2 regions of the Streptomyces sp. NPDC043176 genome follow, and region 2 is predicted to be linked to the other one. Evidence: riboswitches for the same ligand, from Rfam matches in the RefSeq annotation. Region 2 holds a riboswitch; the other holds the start of a gene.

Region 1 (4,940 bases), on a different contig from region 2:
GCCCGGGAGACGACCTGGGGCGAGTAGGCGATGTCGCGTACGAGGTCGGTCATGCCGCAGGCGTGGATCATCCGGACCGCCACCTGGGCGACGTCGGCGGGCAGGCCCGCCAGATCCGCCTCGGCGCGGATCGTGGCAAAGGACCGGCGGTAGATCTCCGCCCCGTCCTTCTCGTAGTCGAACATCGTGTTGCTCTCGCTCATCTCGTCGGATACGTGCGGGCGGTGGCGACCGCTTCGGTCAGGGAGGTACGGGGGGTGGCGCGGCCGTCCACCAGGTAGCCGTCGTCGCCGGTGGCGAGGACCTCGACCCAGTCGCCGTACGGGTGCCCGCAGCGCCGCGCGCACCCGGAGAAGTGCACGGGCAGCGGGCCGGCGGGCGCGGCGAGGGCGTCCGCCCGTACGTCGGCCAGGGACTTGGCGCAGCCGGGCCGCCCGGTGCACGCGGTGACCCCGGCGCCGGGCGCGTCGGGGCGGGTGATGAGCCCGCACGCGTCCAGCGCCCGCAGCCGGTCCGCGCGGTCCGCACCGGCGGCGTCGGCGTGGGGCTCGGTGGTGGGTGCGGCCGTGGCGACGGCTCCGCGCCAGGGCGTGAGCCGGATCTCGCCGGCGGGCAGCAGGGCCCGCAGCTGGGCGGAGGTCAGCCGGCCGAGCGGCGCGAGGACGTAGACCGCGCCGTCCCGGAGTGCGCCGGGCGCGGGCGGCGGGGACGAGGGCAGCAGCGGTACGGGTACGGGCTCGGCCGCGATGCCCGCGCGGGCCAGGGCGCCGGCCACGTCCGGGAGGTGCCCGGCGGGCAGCTCGCGGGGGCGCCAGGCCCCGTTGCCGGCGGCGTCGGCGGCGTCGAGGAACGCGAGGGCGGCGGTGAGGGCGGCGCGGACGGCGTCGGCGGCCGCGAGCCGGAAGACCTGCCGCTCCGCCGGGCCGCCGTCGAGCCACAGAGTGACGGACTCGTCCTCGGCTGCGACCAAGGTCACATCCCCGCCGAGTCCGGTCACGTCTCCGCGCCCGTCGTCCAGGACGAACAGGAACCGTCCCGAAAGGGACGCGGCCCGGGGCGCGGCGCACAGGGCGGCGTCGAGCCCGCGCGCCCACAACTGCACGTCCGCGTGGCCGAGTCCGTCGAGTCCGGCGGTCGGCGAGGCGACGATGTTGCGGATGCGCTCGTGGGTGGGCGAGGGCAGCAGGCCCGCGTCGGCGAGCAGCTCCGCGAGCGCGGCCCCGCAGTCGTCCGCGAGGCCGCGGAGCTCCGCGTTGCCGCGCGAGGTGATGCTGATCCGCCCGTCGCCGAGCGACTCCGCCGCCCGCGCCAGGACCTCGGCCTGACGGTGCGTCAATCGACCTGCGGGCAGGCGCAGTCGGGCCAGCCGGCCGTCGTCGGCCGCGTGCAGGCGCAGTGCCCCGGGGCAGGCGTCGCCACGGTCCCGTATGCGAGGTTCGCCCGGTTCGGTAGCCGGGGGTGGGGTGGGCGGCATGGCGGCGAGCATACCCACGGGGCACCGGCCGACCACCGGGTGTGATCCGGCCGACTCCCCGGCACGCCCCGCCCCGCCGACCTCACGATCTACTATGCACACGGCATGGGGTCGCAGGACCCCGGGGAGGAAGCCCGGTGAGAATCCGGCGCGGTCCCGCCACTGTGAACCCGTACCAGCGATGGCACGGGTGAGTCAGGAACTCCCTTCCCCGAGCTCTCGGCTTCGCGCGAGCAAGGGGAGGCCAACCCACACGAACCCGGGGCGCGGACAACCCCGAGGAAGGCCTGAGCTCGCCATGCTTCTGCTGCTGTCGCACTCCGACACCGACCTGCTCAGCGCCCGCGCGGCGAACGCCGGCTCCGCCGGCCCGGTGGAGTACCGCTTCGCCAACCCCGCCCGCCTCCCCCTCGCCGACCTCCACGGCCTCCTCGACGACGCCGAACTCGTCGTCGTCCGCCTCCTCGGCGGGCTCCGCTCCTGGCAGGAGGGCCTCGACGCCATCCGCGCCACCGGAAAGCCCGTCGTCGTCCTCAGCGGCGAACAGGCCCCCGACGCCCAGCTGATGGAGGCCTCCACCGTCCCCGTCGGCGTCGCCACCGAGGCCCACGCCTACCTGGCGCACGGCGGCCCGGCGAACCTGGAGCAGCTGGCCCGCTTCCTCTCCGACACCGTCCTGCTCACCGGCCACGGCTTCGAGGCCCCGGCCGCCGCCCCCACCTGGGGCCCGCTGGAGCGCACCCCGAAGCGCACCGACGGCCCGACCGTCGCCGTGCTCTACTACCGCGCCCACCACATGAGCGGGAACACCGCCTTCGTCGGCGCCCTCTGCGACGCCGTCGAGGACGCCGGCGCCCAGGCGCTGCCGCTGTACGTGGCCTCCCTGCGCGCCCCCGAGGCGGAACTCGTCGAGACCCTGCGGTCCGCCGACGCGATCATCACGACCGTCCTCGCCGCCGGCGGCACGAAGCCCGCCGAGGCACAGGCCGGCGGCGACGAGGAGGCCTGGGACGCGGGCGCGCTCGCCGCCCTCGACGTGCCGATCCTCCAGGCGCTGTGCCTCACCGGCTCGCGGTCCGCCTGGGAGGAGAACGACGAAGGCCTCTCGCCGCTGGACGCCGCCAGCCAGGTCGCCGTGCCCGAGTTCGACGGCCGGCTCATCACCGTCCCCTTCTCCTTCAAGGAGATCGACGAGGACGGCCTGCCCGCGTACGTCGCCGACGCCGAGCGCGCCGCCCGCGTCGCCGGCATCGCCGTCCGGCACGCCCGGCTCCGCCACATCCCGAACGCCGAGAAGAAGCTGGCGCTCGTCCTCTCCGCCTACCCCACCAAGCACTCCCGCATCGGCAACGCGGTCGGCCTCGACACCCCCGCCTCCGCCGTCGCGCTCCTCCGCCGCCTGATCGCGGAGGGCTACGACTTCGGCCCCGCCGAAGAGCTCCCCGGCCTGGTCTCCGGCGACGGCGACGAGCTCATCTACGCCCTCATCGAGGCCGGCGGCCACGACCAGGACTGGCTCACCGAGGAGCAGCTCGCCCGCAACCCGGTCCGCATCCCGGCCGCCGACTACAAGCGCTGGTACGCGACCCTGCCCGCCGAACTCCGCGAGCAGGTCGAGGAGCACTGGGGCCCGGCGCCCGGCGAGATGTTCCTCGACCGCTCCCGCAACCCGGAGGGCGACATCGTCCTCGCCGCCCTGCGGCGCGGGAACCTCCTGATCCTCATCCAGCCGCCGCGCGGCTTCGGCGAGAACCCGATCGCGATCTACCACGACCCCGACCTCCCGCCGTCCCACCACTACCTGGCCGCCTACCGCTGGATCGCCGCCCGCGCCGAGGACGGCGGCTTCGGCGCCGACGCCATGGTCCACCTGGGCAAGCACGGCAACCTGGAGTGGCTGCCCGGCAAGAACGCCGGCCTGTCCGCCGCCTGCGGCCCCGACGCGGCCCTCGGCGACATCCCGCTGATCTACCCGTTCCTCGTCAACGACCCGGGCGAGGGCACCCAGGCCAAGCGGCGCGTCCACGCCACGCTCGTCGACCACCTGGTGCCGCCGATGGCCCGCGCCGACTCCTACGGCGACATCGCCCGCCTGGAGCAGCTCCTCGACGAGTACGCGCAGATCTCCTCCATGGACCCGGCGAAGCTGCCCGCCATCCGCGCCCAGATCTGGACCCTGATCCAGGCCGCCAAGCTCGACCACGACCTCGGCCTCGAAGAGCGCCCGGAGGACGACGGCTTCGACGACTTCCTGCTGCACGTCGACGGCTGGCTCTGCGAGGTCAAGGACGCCCAGATCCGCGACGGCCTCCACGTCCTCGGCGGCGCCCCCGAAGGCGAGGCCCGCGTCAACCTGGTCCTCTCCATCCTCCGCGCCCGCCAGATCTGGGGCGGCACCCAGGCCCTGCCCGGCCTGCGCGAGGCCCTCGGCCTCGACGAGTCCGCCGCCACCCGCACCACCGCCGACGAGGCCGAGGCCAAGGCCCGCGAGCTGGTCGAGGCAATGGAGAGCGCCGGCTGGTCGGCCGACGCCGTCGAGACCGTCGCCGCCGCGTACGGCCCGGAGGTCCGGTCCGTCCTGCGCTTCGCCTGCGACCAGGTCGTCCCGCGGCTCGCCGCCACCACCGACGAGCTGACGCACGCCGTACACGCCCTGAACGGCGGCTTCGTCCCCGCCGGGCCGTCCGGCTCCCCGCTCCGCGGCCTCGTCAACGTCCTGCCGACCGGCCGGAACTTCTACTCGGTCGACCCGAAGGCCGTGCCGTCCCGGCTCGCCTGGGAGACCGGCCAGGCCCTGGCCGACTCCCTCCTGGAGCGCTACCGCACCGACAACGGCGAATGGCCGACCTCCGTCGGCCTCTCCCTGTGGGGCACGAGCGCCATGCGCACCGCAGGCGACGACGTCGCCGAGGCACTCGCCCTGCTGGGCGTCCGCCCGCTGTGGGACGAGGCCTCCCGCCGCGTCAACGGCCTGGAGCCCATCCCGCTCGCCGAGCTCGGCCGCCCGCGCATCGACGTCACCCTGCGCATCTCCGGCTTCTTCCGCGACGCGTTCCCGCACGTCATCGGCCTCCTCGACGACGCCGTCCGGCTCGTCGCCGGCCTGGAAGACGAGTCCGCCGAGGACAACCACGTCCGCGCCCACGCGCAGGCCGACCTCGCCGAGCACGGCGACGAGCGCCGCGCCACCACCCGCATCTTCGGCTCCCGCCCCGGCACGTACGGCGCGGGCATCCTCCAGCTGATCGACTCGCGCGACTGGCGCACCGACGCGGACCTCGCCGAGGTGTACACGGTGTGGGGCGGGTACGCGTACGGCCGCGGGCTCGAAGGCCGCCCGGCCCGTGCCGAGATGGAGACCGCGTACAAGCGGATCGCGGTCGCCGCCAAGAACACCGACACCCGCGAGCACGACATCGCCGACTCCGACGACTACTTCCAGTACCACGGCGGCATGGTCGCGACC
Region 2 (4,940 bases):
GGCTGCTCGGCACGGACGTCGGCCTCCCGATGCTGATGCTCTCCCGTCACTCCCTCGACGGCCAGGGCGAGCCGGTCGAGTGGGTGCGCTCGGTCTACCGCGGCGACCGGTACAAGTTCGTCGCCCGCCTCCAGCGCCCCAACGGCTGACCCGCCGGGCCGGAGCCCCGCCCACCGGGGCCCCGGCCGCGGCTGCCGTGCGGGATTCCGAAGAATCAATTCCGTTATGCGGACAGGGGTTCCCTGCGGAGAACGCGTCCCCTAGATTTCCCCACCATCACGAGGTGATCAGCGAGGGGACGGAATCGCCATGTCAGAAGCCGCACAAGGGAAACAACCGGTCATCACCCCCCTGAGGGTGGTCATCGCGCTCTGCCTGGTCGCCCCGTTCGTGGCGATGCTCTGGGTGAGTTCGTACGCGAAGGTCGAACCGCTCTTCGCCGGCATCCCGTTCTTCTACTGGTACCAGATGCTCTGGGTGCTGGTCTCCACCGCGCTCACCATGGTCGCCTACATGCTGTGGCAGCGGGACCAGCGTGCCCGCAAGGGAGGTGACGCGCGATGAAGGACGGCGTGAACGGCGTGGCGCTCGGCGTCTTCGTCTTCTTCTTCCTGGCCGTCACGGTCATGGGCTTCCTGGCCGCGCGCTGGCGCAAGGCCGAGGACGAGCACAGCCTCGACGAATGGGGCCTGGGCGGACGGTCGTTCGGCACCTGGGTGACCTGGTTCCTGCTCGGCGGCGACCTGTACACCGCGTACACCTTCGTCGCCGTCCCGGCGGCCATCTACGCGGCGGGCGCGGCCGGCTTCTTCGCCGTGCCCTACACGATCCTGGTCTACCCGCTGATCTTCACGTTCCTGCCGCGCCTCTGGTCGGTCTCGCACAAGCACGGGTACGTGACCACCTCCGACTTCGTCCGGGGCCGCTTCGGCTCCAAGAGCCTGTCGCTCGCGGTCGCGGTCACCGGAATCCTCGCCACCATGCCGTACATCGCCCTCCAACTCGTCGGCATCCAGGCCGTCCTGGACGTGATGGGCGTAGGCGGCGGCGAGACCACCCACTGGTTCGTCAAGGACCTGCCGCTGCTGCTGGCCTTCGGCGTCCTCGCGGCGTACACGTACTCCTCGGGTCTGCGCGCCCCGGCCCTCATCGCCTTCGTCAAGGACACCCTGATCTACATCGTGATCGCGGTGGCCATCATCTACATCCCGATCAAGCTGGGCGGGTTCGACGAGATCTTCGCGAAGGCCGGCGAGGCGTACGCGCAGACCAACCCGGCGACCGGCAAGCCGCGCGGCGCGCTGGTCCCCGGTGAGGCCGGCCAGTGGACGTACGCGACGCTCGCGCTCGGCTCGGCGCTCGCGCTGTTCATGTACCCGCACTCCATCACGGCGACGCTGTCGTCGAAGAGCCGCGAGGTCATCCGCCGCAACACCACGATCCTGCCGCTGTACTCGCTGATGCTGGGCCTGCTCGCGCTGCTCGGCTTCATGGCGATCGCCGCCGGGATCAAGGTCAAGAACGGTCAGCTCGCCATCCCGCAGCTCTTCGAGACCATGTTCCCGGACTGGTTCGCGGGCGTCGCGTTCGCCGCGATCGGCATCGGCGCGCTCGTCCCGGCCGCCATCATGTCGATCGCCGCGGCCAACCTGTTCACCCGCAACATCTACAAGGACTTCATCAAGCCGGACGCGACCCCGGCCCAGGAGACCAAGGTCTCCAAGCTGGTCTCCCTCCTGGTGAAGGTCGGCGCGCTGGTCTTCGTCCTCACCATGGACAAGACGGTCGCGATCAACTTCCAGCTGCTGGGCGGCATCTGGATCCTGCAGACCTTCCCGGCGCTCGTCGGCGGCCTGTTCACCCGCTGGTTCCACCGCTGGGCGCTGCTCGCCGGCTGGGCCGTCGGCATGGTGTACGGCACGGCCGCCGCGTACGGCGTCGCCAGCCCGACCCAGAAGCACTTCGGCGGCTCCTCCGCCGAGATCCCGGGCATCGGCGAGATCGGCTACATCGGCCTCACCGCCTTCGTCCTCAACGTCCTCGTCACGGTCGTCCTCACCTTCGTCCTCCGGGCCGTCAAGGCCCCCGACGGCGTCGACGAGACCTCGCCCGAGGACTACACGGCGGACGCCGGCGACGCCGGTGTCCGCGAACTCCCCAAGGTCGGCGCCTCGGTGCACTGACCCACGGACGCGCACGTGAAGGGGCCCGGGAGAAATCCCGGGCCCCTTCACGTGCGACGGAGGCAGACTGGGCCCATGGACTTCACGATCAGGGCGGTACGGCCCGAGGAGTACGAAGAGCTCGGCGAGCTCACCGGACTGACCTATCTGAACGACGGGCTGCTGCTGCACGGAGAGGACGACTTCTATCTGGACGTGCTCCGCGACACGGCCCGGCGGGCTCGCGAGAGCGAGGTCCTCGTCGCCGTCGACGCGGAGGGCGGGATCGTCGGCGGGGTGACCTTCGCCCGCGGCGGCACCGCCTGGGCGGACATCGCCGTCGAAGGCGAGGCCGAGTTCCGGATGCTCGTGGTCGCGCCGGCGGCCCGCGGCAGGGGCGTCGGAGAGACACTCGTGCGCGTCTGCGTGGACCGGGCGCGGACCCTGCCGGGGTGCCGGCGGGTGGTGCTCTCCACGGACGCGAAGATGGTCTCCGCGCACCGGATCTACGACCGGCTCGGCTTCCTGCGGACCCCCGAGCGGGACTGGCAGCCGATCCCCGAACACACGCTGCTGACGTACGCGCTGGAGCTTTAGCCCCGCAACCGACACAACATGTGGGGGGTGCCGTCAGCGGCGCCCCCCACATGTATGCTCATCCTCGCTGTCGACGCAGGGGAATCCGGCGCGAATCCGGAACTGTCCCGCAACGGTGTGCTTCATGCGGTTTCGTACGGAGTGAGTCCGAGCACCTGCGGGCAGCGCGCCCGGTCCTTCCGTTCCGGGTGCCACTGACTTCCGGGCCTCGCGGAGTGGGCCGGTGGACACGGCGCGTCCGGCGATACGGGCGCCCCCTCGCCCGCCTTCCCCCGTCGCGGCCCCGGCCGAGCGAGGGAGAGCCCCCACGTGACCATCGCGCCCGCCGATCCGGCTTCGGCCGAGGCTTCCGCGGTCGAGAGCGACGGCCCCGGGACCGTACTGCTGCGGACCCTGACCGACCTCACCGCCGATCTCCCCGACACCGACCCCGGCAAGGTCGCCGCAGCCGCGCTGCGCGGCCGCAGCGCCGCGGCGGACGAGGCGGAGCTGCGCGAGCTGGCCACCGAGGCGGCCGCGGGCCTGATCGCCGAGGACCCGGCGTACTCCCGGCTCGCCGCCCGGCTCCTGACGATCACCATCGCCGACGAGGCGGCGGGCCAGGGCGCGGTCTCCTTCTCCGCCTCCGTCCGGGTCGGTCACCGCGAGGGCCTGATCGCCGACCGCACCGCCGACTTCGTCGCGCTGCACGCCGAGCGGCTCGACGCGACGATCGACCGGGCCGGCGACGACCGCTTCGGCTACTTCGGTCTGCGCACCCTCTACTCGCGCTACCTGCTGCGCCACCCGATCACCCGCAAGGTGATCGAGACGCCGCAGCACTTCATGCTGCGGGTGGCCTGCGGCCTGGCCGAGGACGACAGCGTCCGCGCGCTCGACGAGGTCGGCGCGCTGTACGGGCTGATGAGCCGCCTGGACTACCTGCCGTCCTCCCCCACGCTCTTCAACTCCGGTACCCGTCACCCGCAGATGTCCTCCTGCTACCTGCTCGACTCCCCGCAGGACGAGCTGGACTCCATCTACGACCGCTACCACCAGGTCGCGCGCCTCTCGAAGCACGCCGGCGGCATCGGGCTCTCCTACTCCCGCATCCGCGCCCGCGGTTCGCTGATCCGCGGCACCAACGGGCACTCCAACGGCATCGTGCCGTTCCTGAAGACCCTCGACGCCTCCGTCGCCGCCGTGAACCAGGGCGGCCGCCGCAAGGGCGCGGCCGCCGTCTACCTGGAGACCTGGCACGCGGACATCGAGGAGTTCCTGGAGCTCCGCGACAACACGGGCGAGGACCAGCGCCGTACGCACAACCTGAACCTGGCGCACTGGATCCCGGACGAGTTCATGCGCCGGGTCAACGCGGACGCCGACTGGTCGCTGTTCTCCCCGGCGGACGTGCCCGAGCTCGTCGACCTGTACGGCGAGGAGTTCGACGCCGCCTACCGCGCCGCCGAGGCCAAGGGCCTGGCCCGCAAGACGATGCCGGCCCGCGACCTGTACGGCCGGATGATGCGGACCCTGGCGCAGACCGGCAACGGCTGGATGACCTTCAAGGACGCCTCCAACCGGACGGCCAACCAGACCGCCGAGCCGGGCACGGTCGTCCACTCCTCGAACCTGTGCACCGAGATCATCGAGGTCACGAACGACGGCGAGACGGCCGTCTGCAACCTCGGCTCGGTGAACCTCGGTTCGTTCGTGGCCGGGGGCGACATCGACTGGGAGCGGCTCGACGCGACCGTCCGCACGGCCGTCACCTTCCTCGACCGGGTCGTCGACATCAACTTCTACCCGACCGAGCAGGCCGGGCGTTCCAACGCCCGCTGGCGTCCGGTCGGCCTGGGCGCGATGGGCCTCCAGGACGTCTTCTTCAAGCTGCGGATGCCGTTCGACTCCGCCGAGGCGCGCGCGCTGTCCACCCGGATCGCCGAGCGGATCATGCTGGCCGCGTACGAGGCCTCCGCGGACCTCGCCGAGCGCAGCGGCCCGCTCCCCGCCTGGGAGCAGACCCGCACGGCCCGCGGTGTGCTGCACCCGGACCACTACGACGTCGAGCTCAACTGGCCCGAGCGCTGGGCCGCGCTGCGCGAGCGGATCGCCGCCGTCGGCATGCGCAACAGCCTGCTCCTCGCGATCGCTCCGACCGCGACCATCGCCTCGATCGCGGGCGTGTACGAGTGCATCGAG

The links. Region 2 has a riboswitch for cobalamin ahead of AC067A_RS01275 (ribonucleoside-diphosphate reductase subunit alpha). Riboswitches for the same ligand answer to the same signal wherever they lie in the genome.
Region 1: another riboswitch for cobalamin. It lies ahead of cobN (cobaltochelatase subunit CobN); the one in region 2 lies ahead of AC067A_RS01275 (ribonucleoside-diphosphate reductase subunit alpha).

Annotation. Positions count from the first base shown of each region.
Region 1 covers NZ_JBWKCA010000006.1:395,160-400,099, forward strand. The annotation lists gene AC067A_RS13195 (precorrin-8X methylmutase) at 1-185, opposite strand, end outside; gene AC067A_RS13200 (cobalamin biosynthesis protein CobG) at 200-1,486, opposite strand; cobalamin riboswitch at 1,563-1,698, shown strand; gene cobN (cobaltochelatase subunit CobN) at 1,773-4,940, shown strand, end outside.
Region 2 covers NZ_JBWKCA010000001.1:276,575-281,514, reverse strand. The annotation lists gene AC067A_RS01295 (GntR family transcriptional regulator) at 1-149, shown strand, start outside; gene AC067A_RS01290 (DUF3311 domain-containing protein) at 310-564, shown strand; gene mctP (monocarboxylate uptake permease MctP) at 561-2,183, shown strand; gene AC067A_RS01280 (GNAT family N-acetyltransferase) at 2,259-2,759, shown strand; cobalamin riboswitch at 2,793-2,936, shown strand; gene AC067A_RS01275 (ribonucleoside-diphosphate reductase subunit alpha) at 3,069-4,940, shown strand, end outside.